DNA from 3 places in the Rhodococcus sp. NPDC059234 genome. Region 1 is predicted to be linked to each of the others. Evidence: riboswitches for the same ligand, from Rfam matches in the RefSeq annotation. Region 1 holds a riboswitch; each other region holds the start of a gene.
The links. Region 1 has a riboswitch for cobalamin ahead of ACFXGJ_RS12310 (magnesium chelatase subunit D family protein). Riboswitches for the same ligand answer to the same signal wherever they lie in the genome.
Positions count from the first base shown of each region.

Region 2: it holds a riboswitch for cobalamin, as region 1 does, so the genes downstream of both, metE (5-methyltetrahydropteroyltriglutamate--homocysteine S-methyltransferase) here and ACFXGJ_RS12310 (magnesium chelatase subunit D family protein) in region 1, are expected to answer to the same signal.
Region 3: it holds a riboswitch for cobalamin, as region 1 does, so the genes downstream of both, ACFXGJ_RS22890 (CbtB domain-containing protein) here and ACFXGJ_RS12310 (magnesium chelatase subunit D family protein) in region 1, are expected to answer to the same signal.

Region 1 covers NZ_JBHZAH010000047.1:1,888-8,624, reverse strand. Annotated here, with positions in the region: gene ACFXGJ_RS12325 (cobalamin biosynthesis protein) at 1-206, opposite strand, end outside; gene ACFXGJ_RS12320 (cobyrinate a,c-diamide synthase) at 199-1,590, opposite strand; gene cobO (cob(I)yrinic acid a,c-diamide adenosyltransferase) at 1,617-2,237, opposite strand; gene ACFXGJ_RS12310 (magnesium chelatase subunit D family protein) at 2,269-4,209, opposite strand; adenosylcobalamin (AdoCbl) riboswitch at 4,236-4,390, opposite strand; gene mqo (malate dehydrogenase (quinone)) at 4,473-6,017, opposite strand; gene ACFXGJ_RS12300 (alpha/beta hydrolase) at 6,137-6,737, shown strand, end outside.
Region 2 covers NZ_JBHZAH010000135.1:561-7,297, forward strand. Annotated here, with positions in the region: partial or broken gene ACFXGJ_RS21430 (hypothetical protein) at 1-32, opposite strand, end outside; gene ACFXGJ_RS21435 (crotonase/enoyl-CoA hydratase family protein) at 56-817, opposite strand; gene ACFXGJ_RS21440 (FAD:protein FMN transferase) at 933-1,748, shown strand; gene pgi (glucose-6-phosphate isomerase) at 1,755-3,404, opposite strand; cobalamin riboswitch at 3,555-3,747, shown strand; gene metE (5-methyltetrahydropteroyltriglutamate--homocysteine S-methyltransferase) at 3,896-6,181, shown strand; gene ACFXGJ_RS21455 (flavin monoamine oxidase family protein) at 6,457-6,737, shown strand, end outside.
Region 3 covers NZ_JBHZAH010000162.1:1,034-7,770, reverse strand. Annotated here, with positions in the region: gene ACFXGJ_RS22915 (MFS transporter) at 1-380, shown strand, start outside; gene ACFXGJ_RS22910 (OsmC family peroxiredoxin) at 451-885, shown strand; gene ACFXGJ_RS22905 (hypothetical protein) at 1,133-1,312, shown strand; gene ACFXGJ_RS22900 (DsbA family oxidoreductase) at 1,530-2,222, shown strand; gene ACFXGJ_RS22895 (CbtA family protein) at 2,304-3,146, opposite strand; gene ACFXGJ_RS22890 (CbtB domain-containing protein) at 3,137-3,331, opposite strand; cobalamin riboswitch at 3,356-3,485, opposite strand; gene ACFXGJ_RS22885 (alpha/beta hydrolase) at 3,529-4,572, opposite strand; gene ACFXGJ_RS22880 (antibiotic biosynthesis monooxygenase family protein) at 4,632-4,940, opposite strand; gene ACFXGJ_RS22875 (MarR family winged helix-turn-helix transcriptional regulator) at 4,981-5,370, opposite strand; gene ACFXGJ_RS22870 (MFS transporter) at 5,471-6,737, shown strand, end outside.

The sequences.
Region 1 (6,737 bases):
GCGGTGAAGCCGAGCACCGGCACGCCGAGCTCGGCGGCCGCGATCGCGACGGACGACTCGGTCGCCTTGCGTTCGAGTGTCGCCAGTGCGTGCAGATCCGCCGGATCGTCGACGACGGCACTGATCGCGTCCAGCACCGCGTCCGGACCGACGCCGTCCCGCAGGCCGATGCCGACCACCAGGTCGCCGTGTCCCGGGCTATCCACTGTGCACCTCGAATTCCCTTGCCGCACCGACGAAGCGTCGAACCGACGACGGACTGCCCGCGGGATGCGTGTGCAGGTACGACGCGTGCACTCCGCCGCCGGCGAACCCCTCGCGCGCCGAGGCGCCCGCCGCTCGCCATCCCCAGGCGGGCGACCAGCCGTCCACCGCGGTGGCCGCGAGGCTGGTGCGGTGGAACTCGTGGCCGACCACCCGCTGGCCGGGCTCGAACAACACCGACTCCCCCAGCGCGACCGCCTCCCGGTAGCCGAGGGTCAGGGCGCTGCCGAAGGATGCGTCCACGCCGATCACCCCCGCCATCGGGTGTCCGTCCAGCCGCCGCGAGAGGTACAGCAGGCCCGCGCATTCCGCGTGAATCGGCATCCCGCGCCGCGCGAGCTCGCGCACCGTGGTCAGCAGGGGGGTGTTCGCGGCCAGGTCCGCGGCGTGCTCCTCGGGGAAGCCGCCCGGCAGCACCAGCGCCGCGACGCCCTCCGGCAGCTGGTCGACGGCCGGATCGAACACGTGCACCCGCGCACCCGCGGCCTCGAGCAGTTCGCGGTGCTCGGCGTAGCCGAACGTGAAGGCCGCTCCGCCCGCGACCGCGACCACCGGGCCGCCCGGGACCGGCTCGCCCACCTCGGCACTCGGGTCCCAGGCGGGCGCGGTCACCGCCGAGCGGGCCAGCGAGCGCACCGCACCCAGGTCGACGTGGGTGGCGATCAGCTCGGTCATCGAGTCCACCGCGGCGGTCGCCGCGCCGCCGTGTTCGACGGCGGTGATCAGGCCGAGATGCCGCGACGGGACGGCCAGTTCCGCGAGCCGCGGGACCACACCGAGCACCGGGACGCCGACCCGGTCGCAGGCCTGGCGCAGCACCTGCTCGTGCCGGGCGCTGCCGACCCGGTTGAGGATCACCCCGCCGATGCGGACACCGGAGTCGAAGGTGGCGAATCCGTGCAGGACCGCGGCGAGGGACTGGCTGTGGCCCCGGGCGTCGACGACGAGCACCACCGGGGCCCCGAGCAGGCCCGCGACCTGGGCGGTGGAGCCCTCCGCGGCGCCCTCGGGCGCGGGGTCCGCGATCTTGCCGTCGAACAGGCCCATCACGCCCTCGACGACGGCGATGTCGCAGCCGGCGGAGCCGTGTCGGAACAGTGGCCCGATCCGGTCGGCGCCGACCAGGACGGGGTCGAGGTTGCGGCCGACGCGGCCGGCGGCGAGGCCGTGGTAGCCGGGGTCGATGTAGTCCGGCCCGACCTTGAACGGCGCCACGCGGTCACCCGCCGCCCTCAGCGCGCCGATGAGACCCGTTGCGACCGTGGTCTTTCCGCTACCCGAGGCGGGCGCCGCGATGACTACGGCGGGAACCGACCCCCCTGTCACATTCCTCGTCGCTCCGCTCGGCTCCATCACCACTCGATGCCCCGCTGCCCCTTGCGTCCGGCGTCCATCGGGTGCTTGACCTTGGTCATCTCGGTGACGAGGTCGGCGGCCTCGATCAGGGCCTGCGGGGCGTCGCGACCGGTGATCACCACGTGCTGGTTGCCGGGCCGCTCGCGCAGGGTCTGCACCACCTCGTCGACGTCGACCCAGCCCCACTTGAGCGGGTAGGTGAACTCGTCGAGCACGTAGAACTTGTGTTCCTCGTTGGCGATTCGGCGGGCCACCTCGCGCCACCCGTCCAGGGCGACCCGCGCGTGATCCTCGTCCTCGCCCTTCTTGCGGGTCCAGGACCAGCCCTCGCCCATCTTGTGCCACTGCACGGGTCCGCCGACTCCGGTCGACTCGTGCAGCTCACCGAGCGCGCGGAACGCCGACTCCTCGCCGACCTTCCACTTGGCGGACTTGACGAACTGGAACACCCCGATGTCGAAGCCCTGGTTCCAGGCGCGCAACGCCATTCCGAACGCGGCCGTCGACTTCCCCTTTCCGGCGCCGGTGTGCACGGCGAGGACCGGGGCGTTGCGACGCTGACGGGTGGTCAACCCGTCGTCGGGGACGGACTCGGGAAGCGGAACTCCCTTGGGCACAGTGCAACTCCTTCTCTGGCGCGTTGACGATCTAGGCCGCGAATGCCGCGGCGCCTGCCCGGACCACACCCGCGACCCGCTCCGCGGACAGCTCGTCGATCCGGACGTACGCGCCGCGCATCGCGCTGGCGAGCTCGCGGGCCAGGCCGAGCCGGACCATGCCGGACTCGCAGTCGACGACCACCGACGCCACGGACGCGTCGGCGAGCAGGCCGGCGGCGACCCGGGCGCGGTGCACCGGATCGGTTCCGCCGGTGGCCCGTCCGTCGGTCAGCGCGACGACCATCGCGCGGCGCTGCGGGTCCCGGACCTTCTCGCGGAGCACCACCCGACGGGCCTCGAGGAAGCCCTGCGCGAGCGGGGTCCTGCCGCCGGTGCGCAGCGACCGCAGTCGGCGCACCGCCACGTCCACCGACGAGGTCGGCGGCAGCACCAGTTCCGCCGCGGTCCCCCGCACGGTGATCACGGCGACCTTGTCCCGGCGCTGGTAAGCGTCGCGCAGCAGCGAGATCACCGCGCCGGTGACGGCGGAGAGCCGGTCACGCGCCGCCATCGAACCCGACGCGTCGACCACGAACACCACCAGGTTGCCCTCCCGGCCCTCACGCAGCGCACCACGAATGTCTGTGGGCGCCAACACCATCGGCCCTTCGGTGCGCCCCCGCGCGACCTGGTGTTCGGCGGCGGCGAAGAGCGTGCCGACCAGGTGCAGGCCGCGACCGGGCTCCACCGTCGAGCGCACCACGCGGCCCTGCTGCGAGCGGGACCGCGACCGGCGACCGGGCGCGCCCTCCCCGACACCGGGAATCGTCAGCAGTCGGGTCTTGAACTGTGCCGACGGCGCGGCGGCCGGCCGGTCGGGCGCACGCCCGGGCGCGGGCGCTTCTCGCTCCTCCGGCGACCCTTCCGGGTCGGCGGGCCCAGCGGAGGGCTCACCGGCGTCGCCCCCGTCGGGTTCCGGGGCGCCACCGCCGTCGGGTCCGTCCGGATCGGGGTCCGGTTCCGGGTCGCGTTCGGCCTGCTCTGCGGCGTCGCGCATCGCGTCGTCGAGCTGCTGCGGGTCCAGGCCCGGCTCGTCGAACGGGTCACGGCGACGCCGGTGCGGCAGGGTCAGCTCGGCGGCCACCCGGACGTCCTCCTCGGTGACGGCCGTCGCGCCCCGCCACGCGGCGTGCGCGGTGGCGGTGCGGGCGAGCACCAGGTCGGCCCGCATGCCGTCGACGTCGAAGGAGGCGCACAGGGCCGCGATCCGGCGCAGTTCGGTGTCGCTGAGCTCGATGCCGGCGAGGGCCCGGCGCGCGGCCGCGATCCGCTGGGCCAGGGCGAGGTCCTGATCGGCGTACCGGGCGGCGAAGGCGGCGGGGTCGGACTCGAAGTCGAGCCGGCGGCGCACCACCTGCATGCGGGTGTCCACCTCGCGCGAGGCGGCGACGTCGACGGCCAGCCCGAACCGGTCGAGCAGCTGCGGGCGCAGTTCACCCTCCTCGGGGTTCATGGTCCCGACCAGCACGAACCGGGCCGGGTGCGAGTGCGAGACGCCGTCGCGCTCGATGTGCACGCGACCCATCGCGGCGGCGTCGAGCAGCACGTCGACCAGGTGGTCGTGCAGCAGGTTCACCTCGTCGACGTAGAGCACGCCCTCGTGCGCGGCGGCCAGCAGTCCCGGCTGGAACGCCCGCTCGCCGTCGCGCAGGACCTTCTCCAGGTCCAGCGACCCGACCACGCGGTCCTCGGTGGCGCCGACCGGCAGTTCGACCAGCCGCGCGGGCCGTGCCCCGTCGTCGCCGGACACCGGCGGCAGCAGCGCGGCGAGGCCGCGGACCACGGTGGACTTGGCGGTGCCCTTCTCGCCGCGCACCAGCACCCCACCGATGCCGGGATGGACCGCACACAGCGTCAGCGCGAGCCGCAGCTGGTCCTGGCCGACGATCGCGCTGAACGGGAATCCCGGTTCCGGACCGGTCTGCGTCATCGAACTCAGCTGTGCCACGGTGCAATTCCCTTCACTCCCCGGTGTCCGCGCCGAGGGTCGGAGTCGATCCTCTACCGCGGCGATCTGACTCCGGCTCCCGACCGGGTCGGGTGACCGTCACAGTGGCGGGACCGTGCCTGACTTGCACAGGACTTCCCCGCGGCAGGGACATTGTTCGAGGTGACTCTATCGGGCGCAACGACGGCCGCCGCCACCGCGCCCGGTGGGCGCGATGACGGCGGCGGTTCGGTACCTGTGCTGGGTCAGACGGCGGCCGCGGTGGCGACCGCGTCCGCGGATTCGAGCTGCAGCACCCGGTTGGACCAGTCCCACACCTCGCGGAAGAGGGACTCGTTGTCGGAGAGCTTGACCCCGAGGGAGGGCACCATCTGCTTGAGCTGCGGCTCCCAGGCCTTGTACTGCTCGCCGAAGCAACGCTGCATCACGTCGAGCATTGCCGGGACCGCGGTCGAGGCGCCCGGCGAGGCGCCGAGCAGGCCGGCGATGCTGCCGTCCGCGGCGCTGACCACCGCGGTGCCGAACTCGAGGACACCGCCCTTGCCCTTGGCCCGGCGGATCACCTGGACGCGCTGCCCGGCCGTGATGAGCTCCCAGTCCTTGCCGAGCGCCTGCGGGACGAACTCGCGCAGGGTCTCGATGCGGCCGGCCTCCGACTTCGTCAGCTCACTGACCAGGTACTTCACCAGGCCGAGCTCGGAGACACCGACGCCGAGCATGGACAGCAAGTTGTTCGGCTTGACCGAACCGGGCAGGTCGGTGACCCGACCCTCCTTGAGGAACTTCGGCGACCAGCCGGCGTAGGGGCCGAACAGAAGTCCGGGCTTGCCGCCGATGACGCGGGTGTCCAGGTGCGGCACCGACATCGGCGGGGCACCGACGGCCGCCTTGCCGTACACCTTCGCGCGGTGCTGGGCGATCAGTTCGGGGTTGGTGCAGCGCAGGAACGCGCCGCTGACCGGGAACCCGCCGAAGCCCTTGGCCTCGGCGATGCCGGACTTCTGCAGCAGGTGCAGCGCGCCGCCGCCGGCGCCGACGAACACGAACTTCGCGTTGACCTTCCGGCGGGCGCCGGTGCGACGGTTGTGGACCTTGACGTCCCAGGTGCCGTCGGACTGCTTCGAGATGTCGGTGACCTCGTGGCCGAAATACACGAGACCGCCGGAGGCGCCGACGTGGCCGAGCAGCTGCTTGGTGAGCGCGCCGAAGTCGACGTCGGTGCCGCCGTCGGTCCAGTTCAGTGCGACGGGGTCGGAGAAGTCGCGCCCCTTGGCCATCAGCGGCAGGCGGCGGGCGAACTCCTCCGGGCGCTCGGTGTACTCCATGCCGGCGAACAGCGGGTGGCCGGCGAGGGCGTCGTAACGCGCCCGCAGGTACTTCACGTTGTCCGCGCCGTGCACGAAGCTCACGTGCGGGATCGGGTTGATGAACTCGCGGGGCTCGGTGAGGATGCCCTTCTCGACCGCGTGCGCCCAGAACTGCCGCGAGACCTGGAACTGCTCGTTGACGTTGATCGCTTTGGCGATGTCGACGGAGCCGTCGGAGTTCTCCGGGGTGTAGTTGAGCTCGCACAGTGCCGAGTGCCCGGTGCCCGCGTTGTTCCACGGGTCGCTGCTCTCCGCGGCGGCGGCGTCGAGCCGCTCGAACACGCTGATCGACCAGTCCGGCTGCAGCTCACGAAGGAGAGCACCGAGGGTGGCGCTCATGATGCCCGCACCGACGAGCACGACATCGGTCTTGGCCTGTACCGCGTTGTTGTCTGACACTGGAGAATCGACTTCCTTGTCCATTGGCAGTGGGCAGTCACACCGACTGCAGCCGACAGGTTACCCGGGCGTATATGGGCCGTTAACCTCACCCAATTGTGCCCCCCTGCGGGGAGGTTTCCCGCACATTACTGTTGTGATCTGTGACTACATGGGCACCGGACCTTCTTGGTGACGGATATGAGCAGCTGACGATCCCGCTCGGGACGGATCCGGACGGCGAGGGCGACGTCCTGGCTACCCTGGTCCGATACCGCCCGGAGCACGCCCCCGGCACCCGTCGCGCCGTGCTCTACGTGCACGGATTCACCGACTACTTCTTCCAGAAGCATCTCGCGGAGCACTTCCACGAGCAGGGCTACGCGTTCTACGCGCTGGACCTGCGCAAGTGCGGCCGGTCCCTGCGGGCCGGCCAGACGCCGCATTTCGTGACCGATCTCTCTTTCTACGACGCGGAGCTCGATCGCGCCCTGACCATCGTCCGCGAGGACGTCGGCGGCGGGCCGAGTGGAGCCGGCGGAACGAGCTGGGGCCCGGGCGAGGGTTCCGTGCTGCTGACCGCGCACTCCACCGGCGGGCTGATCCTGCCGCTGTGGCTCGACCGCCTGAACGCGCGGCCCGGCGGCAGTGCCGGCGCGGGCGTGCGAGGCCTGATCCTCAACAGCCCGTGGTTCGACCTGCAGGGCCCGTCGTACCTGCGCAGTGTCGGCACGGTGGCGGTCGACGCGGTCGGCCGGGTGAAGG
Region 2 (6,737 bases), on a different contig from region 1:
TGGTGGGTGCGCAGGAACATCTCGTCGACCACCGAGAGGCGGTCCGGCCGGGTGTTCAGCCGAAGCTCCCGTGCCTGCCCTCGCCTGCCTCGAAGCGGGCTGCGCCCGCGAGGGCGTCGGACTGCACGGACAGCAGGCCGTGCTCGAACTCCCGGCGCAGCGCGTCCTGCTCGTCCAGGCCCTCCTGCTCGAGCAGCGAGAGCCGGTCCTGGCGCAGGCACGTCTGGGGGAAGGCGGCCAGCTGCAGCGCCAGTGCCTCGGCCTCCGCGCGTGCCGCACCGGTCGGCACCACGCGGTTGACCAGGCCCATCGCCAGCGCCTCCGCGGCGTCCACCGGCCGGCCCGTGAGTACCAGGTCCATCGCCCTGCTGCTGCCGATCAGCCGCGGCAGGCGGACCGTGCCGCCGTCGATCAGGGGCACCCCCCACCGACGGCAGAACACACCCAGCACCGCGTCCTCCTCGGCGACGCGCAGATCGCACCACACGGCCAGTTCGAGGCCGCCGGCCACCGCGTGCCCGGAGATCGCGGCGATCACCGGCTTGGACAGTCGCATCCGGGTGGGCCCCATCGGGCCGTCACCGTCCGGGTCGAGCCGGTTCGAGCGGTCGGTGCCGAGCCCCTTGAGGTCGGCTCCGGCGCAGAAGGTGCCGCCCTCGCCCCAGAGCACCGCGATCGCGGCATCGGGGTCCGCATCGAAGGCGGTGAAGGCCTCGGCGAGGGCCGCGGCGGTCGGGCCGTCCACGGCGTTGCGGACTTCGGGCCGGTGGAGAACGACGGTGGTCACGGGCCCGTTTCGTTCGGTGCGCACGCTCATGCGGCTGACGCTACCCCGAGGAAAATCGCTCAGGCCACCCACAGGATGGGGGCGCATACTGGAAGTTCAACACCAGCTGATCCGCATCAGCGCCCGATTTCCGTGGAGCACGATCATGGTCCCGAGCACGCAATGGAGCACCTGGGGGAGTGAGGTCGAGGTGCGCGTCACCGAATGGGCGGCGCTCACCGCTGCGGCGGAGATGGTGTCGGCCACCCTGTCTGACGTGCAGTCCGCGTGCGACCTCACGCGCGGGGACGCCGAGATCCACGCGGTCAATCTGGCACAGGGCACGCCGATCAGGGTCAGCCCGCGCCTGACCGAGCTGATCCGGTCGGCGCTGTGGGCGGCCAGGATGACCGCGGGCGCGGTGTCGCCGCTGTCGCTGGAGGCCGGCCTGGTCCCGACCTCCCACCCCACGCCGGAGTTCACGGACGTGCGACTGGACGGGGACACCGTGTTCGCGCCGTTCGGGGTGTTTCTCGACATCACCGGGACCGCCAAGGCGGGCACCGCGCACCGGGTGGCCCGGGTCGCCGCCGACAACCTCGAATGCGGCGTGATGGTCCGCGTCGACGACATCGTCGCGACCTCCGGGCACTGCCCGATCGGAGGCTGGCAGGTCGGGCTCGGCGGGTACCCGTACGGGGGCGGGGAACAGGTGGAGGTGGTGTCCGGCCGGACGATGGCATCGGCCCGCGCCACCGCGCCGACCGGGGACGCGGCGGACGGTGGGGTCGACACGGTGACCGTGATCGCCGAGGACGGACTGTGGGCCTACGCCGCCGCGACGGCCGCGCTCGCTCGCGGCGTCGCCGCGCTGCGGTGGCTCACCGAGAACGACCTGGCGGCCCGGGTCGCCTATCGCCGTGGGAGCGTGCGCACGACCGACGCGTGGCTGAATCTGTGCCCCCACGGGCACGTCGCGTGAGCGGTCTCAGACCGCCCGGCCGCGCCGGCTCCGGTACCAGCGCACCAGCGTGTCGGTCGACGAATCATCCTGTCGGGCAGGTGCTCTGGCATCGGTGAGCACCGGTTCGAGTTCGAGGGCCTGCACCTTGCCGAGTTCGACGCCCCACTGGTCGAAGGAGTCGATGCCGAACACCACGCCCTCGACGAAGACCTGATGCTCGTAGAGTGCGATCAGCTGGCCGAGCACCGACGGGGTGATCTTCGGCGCGAGGATGGTCGTCGACGGCCGGTTTCCGGGCATCACCTTGTGCGGCACCAGTTCCGGCTCGGTGCCCTCGGCCGCGATCTCCTCGGCGGTCTTGCCGAAGGCCAGCACCTTGGTCTGCGCGAACAGGTTGCTCATGAGGATGTCGTGCATGCTGCCGGTGCCGTCGACGGTCGGCAGGTCGTCGGTGGGCTCGGCGAATCCGATGAAGTCGGCCGGCGCCAGTCGGGTGCCCTGGTGCAGCAGTTGGTAGAAGGCGTGTTGGCCGTTGGTGCCGGGCTCGCCCCAGAAGATCTCGCCGGTCGGTGAGCTCACCGGGGATCCGTCGCATCGCACCGACTTGCCGTTCGACTCCATGGTCAGCTGCTGCAGGTACGCCGCGAACCGGCCGAGGTCGTTCGAATAGGGCAGCACCGCACGCGAATCCGCGTCGAAGAAGCTCGAGTACCAGACGCCGATCAGGCCGAGCAGGGCGGGCGCGTTGCGTTCGAGCGGCGTCTCGGCGAAGTGCCGGTCGATGGTGTGGAAACCGGCGAGGAACTCCGCGAACGCCTCCTTGCCGATCACCGCCATCACCGACAGTCCGATCGCGGAGTCCACCGAGTACCGCCCGCCGACCCAGTCCCAGAAGCCGAACATGTTGTCGGTGTCGATCCCGAAGTCGGCCACCCGCTGCGCGTGGGTGGACACGGCGACGAAGTGCTTGGCGACGGCGTCCTCGCCCAGCGCGGCGGTGAGCCAGCGCCGCGCTGCGGTCGCGTTGGTGAGTGTTTCGAGGGTCGAGAACGTCTTCGACGCGACGACGAAGAGGGTGGTCGCCGGGTCGAGCCCGGCCAGCTTGCTCACCAGGTCGGCCGGGTCGATGTTGGAGACGAACCGCGCCGCGATGCCGGCGTCTGCGTAGTGCCGCAGCGCCCGGTACGCCATCACCGGGCCGAGGTCGGATCCACCGATCCCGATGTTGACTACGGTGGCGATCCGTTCGCCGGTCGCTCCCCGCCAGTCGCCGGACCGGAGGCGGTCGGTGAACGCTCCCATCCGGGCGAGTACCTCGTGCACGTCGGCGACGACGTTCTGGCCGTCCACGGTCAGCGTGGCGTCCGCCGGCAGGCGCAACGCGGTGTGGAGCACGGCGCGGTCCTCGGAGGAGTTGATGTGCTCGCCCCGCATCATCGCGTCGCGGCGCTCCTCCACCCCCGCGGTGCGGGCCAGTTCGACCAGCAGTCGCAGCGTCTCGCGGTCGACCCGGTGCTTGCTGTAGTCGATGTACAGGTCACCCGCGGTGACGGTGAGTTCTCGTCCACGCTCCGGGTCTTCGGCGAAGAATTCACGAAGGTGCCGGTCGGCGACCTGATCGTGGTGCGCGCGCAACTTCTGCCAGGCCGATGTCGCGGAGATGTCGAGACTCATGCACTCGACATTAGTGGTCACGGATCGGGTGCGGGGGTCTACTTCCAGCCCTCGAGAACGCTGAATCGAACCAGGAAGCGTAACGGCTAGTCTGGTGGATGCAGTTGGTTCGCCGCGCCTGCCCGTGAGGAGTCCCGAAGGTCGGGCGCGGCGTCGAAGCTTCTCGGCGTGTCCGAGGGGCGAAGAGGGAACCCGGTGAGAATCCGGGACTGTCCCGCAGCGGTATGCAGGAACGACCGCCGTCATCAGCACTGGGCACCAGCCTGGGAAGCGACGGCCAGTAGGTCGGGTGAGAACCCGGTGCCCGTGAGTCCGAAGACCTGCCGCCTGCGCCGGGTACGCCGTGCCCGGCGGTTTGCCGCCTCGTGGACTGGGCGTGTGGGCCTGAGCGTGGCAGTGCGTGGCGTCCCTCGTGCGGGGGACCCGGGGCCTCGTCAGGTGTACCCGTCCTCCGGTGGCAGCCACACCTACGCACGCCATGGAGCACTTTCGTGACCACTGCAACACCTGATCCGCAGGCCATCCGATTCTCGTCGACGGTGCTGGGTTCGCCCCGCATCGGCCCGCGCCGCGAACTCAAACGTGCCGTCGAGGACTACTGGGCCGGGCGGGTCGACCGGGCCGGCCTCGAGGCGGTCGCGCGCGAGTTGCGCGCCCGGACCTGGGCGGAACTCCGCGACGCCGGTCTGGACTCGATCCCGGTCAACACCTTCTCGTTCTACGACCACGTCCTCGACACCGCGGTGATGCTCGGCGCGTTGCCGTCGCGGGTGCGCGACGCCGGTGACGAGCTCGAGCGGTACTTCGCCGCAGCCCGCGGAACCGGTGAGGTGCTACCGCTGGAGATGACCAAGTGGTTCGACACCAACTACCACTACCTCGTGCCGGAGATCGGACCCGACGTCGACTTCGCCCTCGACCCGTCGAAGGTGGTGGGCGAGCTGGAAGAGGCTCTCGCACTAGGGATCGCAGCGCGTCCGGTGGTTCTCGGCCCGATCACCTTCCTGCTGCTGTCCAAGCCTGTCGACGGGGCGGGTGTTCTGCTCGACCGCGTCGACGAGCTGGTCCCGCTCTATGCGGACCTGCTGCGCCGACTCGCCGAAACGGGCGCGACGTGGGTGCAGCTCGACGAGCCGGCGCTGGTCGCGGATCGGACGCCGGACGAGATCGAGATCGCGCGTCGGGTCTACGAGCAGTTGTCGGCGCTGTCCGGGCGCCCGGCGATCCTGGTCGCGTCGTACTTCGGCGATCTCGGCCCTGCGCTGCCGGCGCTGGCGAGCACCGGCATCGAGGCGCTCGCGGTGGATCTGGTGGCGGGATCGGCCGCCGACCTGCTGGCCGCCGCCCCAGCGCTGGCGGACAAGCTGGTGGTCGCCGGCGTGGTGGACGGACGCAACGTCTGGCGCGCCGACCTCGAGCGCGCGCTCGCCACGCTCGAGTCCCTGAACGGCGCCGCGGGCGCGGTGGCCGTGTCCACCTCCTGCTCGTTGTTGCATGTGCCGTACGACCTCGCGCCCGAGGAACGGCTGGACCCGGCGTTGCGGTCCTGGCTGGCGTTCGGGGCGGAGAAGGTCGGGGAGGTGGTCGCGCTGTCGGTGGCACTCACCGCGGGCCGGGCGCTCGTCGCCGACGCACTGGCGGCCTCGGCGTCGGCGGCCGCGGGCCGGCGGTGCGATCCGCGGCTGCACAACCGAGGCGTGCGGGACAGGCTCGCGGCGGTCGCCGCAGATCGCGGGCCCGCCGCGACCCGCCGTGGACTCCAGGAACAGCGACTCGAGCTGCCGCTGTTGCCGACCACGACCATCGGGTCGTACCCGCAGACCTCCCGGATCCGAGTTGCGCGTGCCGCACTGCGCTCCGGTGCGATCGATCACGAGGAGTACGTCGCGCGGATGCGCGCAGAGATCGCGGATGTGGTTGTCCTGCAGGAGAAGCTCGGTTTGGACGTGCTGGTGCACGGCGAGCCGGAACGCAACGACATGGTCCAGTACTTCGCCGAACAGCTCGACGGGTTCGCGGCGACCGAGTTCGGCTGGGTGCAGTCCTACGGTTCGCGGTGCGTGCGCCCGCCGATCCTGTTCGGCGACGTCTCCCGGCCCCGGCCGATGACGGTGGACTGGACCGTCTACGCGCAGTCCCTGACGGACAAGCCCGTCAAGGGAATGTTGACAGGGCCGGTGACGATCCTGGCGTGGTCGTTCGTCCGCGACGACATTCCGCTGGCCGAGACCGCCCGTCAGGTCGGGCTCGCGATCCGGGACGAGGCTGTCGACCTGGAGGCCGCCGGGGCGGCGATCGTGCAGATCGACGAGCCTGCGCTGCGGGAGCTGCTGCCCCTGCGCGCCGCCGACCAGCGTGTCTATCTCGACTGGTCGGTCGCGGCGTTCCGCCTCGCCAGTTCCGGCGTCGCGGATTCCACGCAGGTGCACACCCACCTGTGCTACTCCGAATTCGGCGAGATCATCGACGCGATCGTCGGCCTGGACGCCGACGTCACGTCGATCGAGGCAGCGCGCTCACACATGGAGGTTCTCGACGACCTCGACGCCGTCGGTTTCGACCTCGGCATCGGTCCCGGCGTCTACGACATCCACTCTCCGCGGGTGCCCGCGATCGAGGAGATCGCCGAGTCCCTGCGCGAGGCGCTGAAGGCCGTTCCGGCGCAGCGGCTCTGGGTGAACCCGGACTGCGGCCTCAAGACCCGTGGCATCGCCGAGGTCGAGTCCTCGCTGCGCAACCTCGTTGCGGCGGCGGAAGTGGTGCGGTCCGAACTGTAGTGGCGGCCGGCGCATCCGCCCTCGGCCGGTGTCGAGGGTGGATGCGTCGTACGGCGGCCGGGGATTGCGTCGCGGTTCACGTGAAACATCCAGCCACAGAGTCGGATCGGTGCTGTCGCGGCTCTGGCGCGGACGGGCCCTTGACCCGGCCGGCCGTCGCGGGTACGCATGAATGCGAGGCGTTTGTCGACCCCGCCGCCCGGCAGGTTCTGCGCATGCGACGAAGTCCGGTGGTGGAGTTCGCGCGTGGGCTCGTCGGACTCGGGGTGACTCTCATGGCTGATGTCGACGTCGACTACTGCGTCGTGGGCGCGGGTTTCGCGGGCCTGACCGCGGCGCTGCGGCTCACCCAGTCGGGCCATTCGGTGGCGCTGCTCGAGGCTCGTGACCGCCTCGGCGGGCGCACCTTCACGGAGGTGCGCGACGACGGGTCGTGGATCGACCGCGGCGGCGCCTGGATCGGCCCCGGCCAGGACCGGATCTACGCGTTGATGGACGAGTTCGGCGTGCCGAGCTACAAGCAGTACACCGACGGCGAGGCCATGATGGTCGTCGG
Region 3 (6,737 bases), on a different contig from region 1:
AGCGTGACCTCGGCGGCGCGATCGTCCAGTCGATCCTCGGCGCGCTGCTCACCGCCGGGTACACGGCCGCGTTCGCGGCCTCGATCGCCGCGTCCGGTGAGGCGGACCAGGTCAGCGACGAGGTGCAGGGCACGCTGGAGAAGTCGTTCGCCGGCGCCGCCGGGATCGCCGAGCGGTATCCGCAGTACGCGGACCAGATCCTGGCCGCGGCGCGCTCGGCGTTCCTCGACGGGGACTCCAGGGCCTACGCGGCCGCCATCGCGATCGTGCTGGTCGGTGCCGCGCTGGTGTTCTTCGTATACCCGAAGCGGGACGAGGAGCGGCGACTGCTCGACCACTACCACGAGATCGACGCAGAACCGGCGCCGCAGTCGCACTGATTTCGGGTTCCGCGCGGACCGGTTCGGGGGAAGACTGGGCCCCGGCCCACCCGTCGAGGAGAGGAACGTCATGCCCACACGCACCGCCCGCACCGCCTGGAACGGAACCCTGCAGGAGGGCTCCGGCCAGGTCGAGCTCAGTAGTTCCGGCGTCGGCACGTTCGAGGTCTCGTTTCCCAAGCGTGCCGCCGAGGAGGCGGGTGGGACGACGAGTCCGGAGGAGTTGATCGCCGCGGCGCACTCGTCCTGCTACGCCATGCAGTTGTCGGCGCTGATCGGGGAGGCAGGCGGGGTCCCGCAGAGCCTGGAGGTGACGGCCGCGGTCAGCCTCGGCCCGGACGACCCGGGCTTCAAGCTCACCGGCATCGTGCTCACCGTCCGCGGTGAGGTCGACGGGTTGGACGCCGCCGGCTTCGCGAAGGCCGCGCAGGCGGCCAAGGAGTCGTGCCCGGTCAGCAAGGCCCTGACCGGCGTGGACATCACGCTGGACGCGGCCCTCGTCTGATCTCTCGTCCGAGCCCGACCGCACCGGGCGGTGCGGTCGGATCGGGCCGCCGTACGGGCATCTTGTTAGAAAAGGCAAGGATCACCCTCGCCAACGGGCGAATCTCCCTATATCATGGCTTTGCCGCGCCGATGCAACTGCCCGCCAGTTCCGGCGCGGATCCCCCATGAAGACAGCTGCGAAGGCGCAGGTCGAGAATGTCGGCGCCGTGATTCGGGACTGTCGATCGAAGTAAGGATTCACCGCTGTGACCAAGCCCACCGCTTCGCCTGCCCGTCGCCTCGCCGTCAAGATCGCCCTGACCGGACTGTTTGCCGCGCTGCCCCTCGGCCTTGCTGCCGGCCCGGCGCTCGCCGCCGGCACGCACGCGGGCAGCTGCAACATCGACGGAAACGTCAAGTGGGTGAAGGACTGCCCCAACGACTAGGGTCCGGTCCGGCGCCGTCCGCCGCAATTGAGGTGGATGGCATTGCATTGCAAGAACTTTCATATCTTCCGCGGTGCGCGCGCGGCCATCTGCCGACCCTCGGATGCGGTGTGACGCAGACGGGTCGGGAACACCACGCCGATGGTGGACGTTTCAACCAGTTGTGAGCACTGAACCAGCCGCAGCCCCGTCCGCCGCCACCGAACCCGCCGTCCTGATGGAGGTGTGGTCCGACATCGCCTGCCCGTGGTGCTACATCGGCAAGCGCCGATTCGAGGACGCGCTCGCGTCATTCGAGCATCGCGACCGGGTCGAGGTGGTGTGGCGGTCCTACCAGCTCGCGCCGGACACCCCGGTGGGTGCGCGGGTCGGTGAGCTCGAGGCTCTCGTCCGGCAGAAGGGTATGCCCGCCGAGCAGGTCAGGCAGATGTTCGCCCACGTCGCGTCGACCGCGGCCGCGGATGGCCTGACGATGGATTTCGACACCGTGATCGCCGCGAACACCTTCGATGCGCATCGATTGGTGCACCTCGCGGGCGATCGCGGGCACGACGTGATGGCGGCGCTGTTCCGCGCGCACTTCAGTGAGGGCCGGGTCGTCGACGACCGCGACGAGCTGGTGGCCATCGCCGCCGAGGTCGGGCTGGACGCCGAGGAGGTGCGTGCCGCGCTCGCAGGCGACACCGCGGCCGACCGGGTGCGGTCCGACATCGCCGAGGCCCGCGCGCTCGGCATCACCGGTGTCCCGTTCTTCGCCGCGAACCGGGCCATCGGGGTTTCCGGTGCGCAGCCGGTCGAGGTGTTCACCCAGCTGCTCGAGCAGGCCTACGCGCAGTCCGGCGGCATCGTCACCCTCGACGGCGAGGGGGCTGACGGCGCGGCGTGCGCGGACGGCTCCTGCGCCGTCTGACCCCCCAACGAGACCTCCCCGATGTCACATCGGTTCGCGTCAGGCGAACCACTGTGACATCGGGGAGGCTGGGGGAAGTGGTCAGCGGGCGTCGGCGAGCGAGTTCCGCTGCCCCGACGGCCGGTTGGCGCGCTCGGTGAGGAAGGCGAAGCCGAGTCCCAGTGCGAGCCACAGCGTCGCCTGGATGGCCAGCGAGGAGACTCGGAACTCCCACAACAACGTGGCGGGGAAGTCGCTGCCGACTTCGTTGATACCCGGCAGTGCCACGTAGCCGATCGCCACGACCACCAGGAACACCAGCAGCGGCACCGCGATGCGCACGGTCAGGAACTGGTGCGCCGAGACGATCCTCGCCGCGTAGGCCGCGAGCCCGACCGCGAGCAGTCCGAGCAGCACCGAGGCGAGCCAGAGCCAGGTGCGCTTGTCGATGGTGTCCGGGTCGCCGACCGCGGGCGGGTTGGCCGGGTACTTGAAGAACGGCACCGCCTCGATCGCGAGCCAGCCGAGGCCGGCGAGGCACAGGCCCAGGACCGGCCCGGACAGGTTGCTCACCCGTCGCGCGTAGTGGGCTACGACGGCGAAGATCGCGCCCAGCGCGAGTCCGGCGAGCGTGGTGGCCAGGAACAGCCCGAACCGCTGACCGTCGCGGCTGACCAGCGCGTCGTCGCCGTGCGAGTGGCCCGACGACTCGGTGGCGGGCTGATCCGGATGCTCGGTCGCGTCGGTGTGCGCGGACGCGGCGTCGTGCTCGTGCGGCGTCGCCGAATGCTCGGCCGGAGCGGATGCGGACTCCTCGATCGCGATGGCCGCGTCGATGTGCGGTTCGCCGATCACGAACGCGACGGCACCGGCCAGCAGGCCGGCGACGAGGCCGGCCAGCAGGCCGCGGATGAGGAGTTTCGTGAAGGCGTCGGTCAGTGGCACGGCAGGCCCAGCAGGTGGCGACCGTCGTGCATCAGCTCGTGCATGTACATGCCGCCGCGCGAGACCGCACCCTGGTCGAAGCCGACCAGGTACAGGGTCAGCATCGCGAGCATGACCACGCCCGCGATGATCATCGCAATGCCGATGGAATCGGTTGCCTTGCTGGGGGTGTGAACGAGTGTCATGGTTCCTCCTGGGATTGCGCGTCCCTCAAAAGTCCAGGCGATGGCCACGGTGTCTGGCTGTCGAGACGGTGCCTCGATCACAGTGGCGCGACCGCTCCGGACTTTCGCCGGATTCCCGTCAGCCATCGCTATTACCAGCGCACTCTCGCATTGACCCGGCGGTGGTGTCAATCGATGCCGTGCCGGCGGGGAACCGGCTACGGGGTGGAGACGGCCCTCCGCAGCGCGGCCGCGGCCCGTCCCATCGCCTCGGGCCCCGAACGCCCCACCCCCACCATGTTCGCGAAGGAGTGGATCAGACCGGGCTCGCGGACGTGTTGCACCGCCACTCCTGCCTGGCGGAGCTTCTCGGCGTAGTCGTCGCCTTCGTCGCGCAGCGGGTCGAACCCGGCCGTCACGACATAGGTGGGCGGCAGACCTGTCAGGTCGCCGTAGATCGGGGACAGCAGCGGGTCGGTCAGGTCCACCCCGGCGGGCGGGTAGCTCGCCTCGGTGAGGTCCGTGAATCGTTTGTTCAGGAAGAACCCCGTCGCGAAGGTCGTCCGGCTGGGCCGCTTCACGGCGAAATCCACCGCGGGATAGATCAGCAACTGGAAGACCGGCGGCGCCCCGACCTGCGCGCGGGTGGCGCGCTGGGCGAGCACCGCGGCGAGATTGCCGCCCGCGCTGTCGCCGCCGACGGCGATGCGGTCCGGGTCGATGCCCAGGCCCGTCGCGTTGGCGGTGACGAACGAGTACGCCGCCTCGACGTCGTCGACGGCAGCGGGGAAGGGCGACTCGGGGGCGAGCCGGTAGTTGACGGCGACCACCCGGACTCCCGCCCGCTCGGCGAGGAAACGGCACATCGCGTCGTGGGATTCGAGGTCGCCGTAGATGAATCCGCCGCCGTGGATGAAGAACAGGGCCGGCGACACCGCGGCCAGATTGCGCGGGGTGTAGAAGCGCAGCCGGAGCGGGCCGCCCGGACCGTCGATGTCGAGGTCGGTGACCGCGCCGATCGGCAGGTCGCCGCCGACCGCCTTCGCGGCGTCGACCAGCGCGCGTCGTCCGCCTGGGATCGGTCGTTCCTCGATGGCTGCGCCTTCGATCTTGCGCAGCGTGAGGACGAGCTGCATCTCGGGATCGAGGATGTTGCCCTCGATCTCCACCGGCCGCCCTGCGAGGCGGCGGACGATGCCGGAGGGCAGCGACAGCAGCGCCTGCAGGGTGTGCCGTTTCGCGGAGTCGACTACCGCGGTCATACGAGTGAATCTACCGGCCCGACCGGCGGCCGACCGGGGTTCTCGGGGCTCGGGCGCCCTTAGGCCTTGGCGGCCACGTCGAGCACGACCTCGAACTCGAGCAGCGAGGCGCCGGTGGAGACGGGCTTGCGCGCCTCACCGGCGTGGGCGGCGCGGGCGTCGCCGTCACGCCAGGCTGCGAAGGCCTCCTCGGACTCCCACTGGGTGACCACGAAATAGCGGGTCTCGCCGCCGGTCGGGCGCAACAGCTGGAAGCCCAGGAATCCGGGGGAGTTCTCGACGGTGCCCGCGCGCTGCGCGAACCGCTTCTCGAGTTCGGGGCCGGCGCCCTCGGGCACCTCGATTGCATTGATCTTCACGACTGCCATGGCCGCGAGCGTACTCCCGACGCCTCGCGGGCAGGTGTGCTCAGTCGGCGTCGGCAGGCTCGCCGAGATGCTCGGCGAGCACCGTCAGCTGGATCCCGGCGGCGTCCGCATGCACCGCGCGCCCGGCGTCCGTGACGTCGACGAACACCCCGCGCCGGTCGGCTTCGCACAGCGAGCGCGCGACCAGCCCGGCCTTCTCCAGCCGGGCGACGCTGCGCGAGAGCGCGCTCGGGCTCAGGTACATGTCGGCGGCCAGTTCCTGCATGCGCGGGTGCTTGCAGGTGACGGACATCAGGCGGTCGAGCGTCTCGAAGTCGCTCATGCTCAGCCCGTGAGCGCTCTGCATCCGCCGGTCGAGTTCGCAGGCGATGCCGTTGTACCGGGTCAGCAGGGTGCGCCAGGTGTCGCGCAGCTCCGCGGGTGACGTCATGGCCGCATCCTAGTTCGCCTCCCGAGTCGGTGCAAGGAAAATAAATGCAAACAGAATTAGTGCTTGCGCATTGATTGCATGTGCATCTAATGTCTCCCACGTGACCATCACCGAATCCATCCCGAACCTGACCACGACAACGGATTCGCCGGGGGCCCAACGAGGTTGGACCGGCCGGCTCTGGGGGATCCTCGCGGTGCTGTGCGTCGTGATGTTCCTCGACGGGCTCGACGTCTCCATGGTTGGCGTCGCGCTGCCGTCCATCGGCACCGAACTCGGCCTCGACACCACCTCGCTGCAATGGATCATCAACGGCTACGTGCTCGGCTTCGGTGGTCTGCTGCTGCTCGGTGGTCGAACGGCCGACCTGCTCGGCAGGCGCAACGTCTTCCTGGTGGCGCTGGGGGTCTTCGCCCTCGCCTCACTGGTCGGCGGGCTCGTCGACGACGGCACCCTCCTCATCGTGACCCGCTTCGTGAAGGGCCTCGCCGCGGCCTTCACCGCGCCGACCGCGATGTCCATCCTGACCACCACCTTCAAGGAGGGGCCGGACCGCAACCGCGCGCTGTCGATCTTCTCCGTCTTCGGCGCCAGCGGCTACTCCTCCGGGCTGATCCTGGGCGGACTGCTCACCAGCGCCGGGTGGCGGTGGACGTTCCTGATGCCGGTGCCGTTCGCGGTCGCCGCCCTCGCCGCGGCCGTCGTCCTCATCCCGCGGGACCGGCCGGCCGACACCGGCGGGCACGACCTCGCGGGCGCGGTCACCCTGGTCGCGGGCATGATGCTCGCCGTCTACACGGTCGTCTCCGCGCCCGCGCGTGGTTGGGCGGACCCGCTCACGCTCGGACTCTTCGCCCTCGCGGCCGCGTTGCTGACCTCGTTCGTGTTGGTGGAGAGGCGAATTGCGCATCCGCTGGTCCGGCTGAGCATCCTGCGGGTCGGCGCGATCGTGCGTGCCAACCTGAGCATCATCGCGCTGTTCGGTTCCTACCTGAGCTTCCAGTTCATGATGACGATCTTCCTGCAGTCGGGGCTCGGCTGGTCGCCGCTGAAGATGGCGATGGCGCTGCTCCCCGCGGGCCTGATCGTCGCGGTCGTCTCGCCGTTCGTCGGCCGCCTCGTGGACCGGTTCGGGACGGCGCGGATGATCGTCGCCGCGATCGGCTCGCTCAGCGCGGGTTACCTGTGGTTCCTGTTCGTCGGCAGTGACCAGCCCACGTATGTCGTCGCGATCGTGCCGAGCGTGATCCTGCTCGGGTTCGGCTTCGCCTTCGGCTTCACCTCGATCATGGCGCAGGCCACCGCGGGCGTGGACGACTCCGAGCAGGGCCTGGCCTCCGGCCTCGTGCAGACCTCGATGCAGGTCG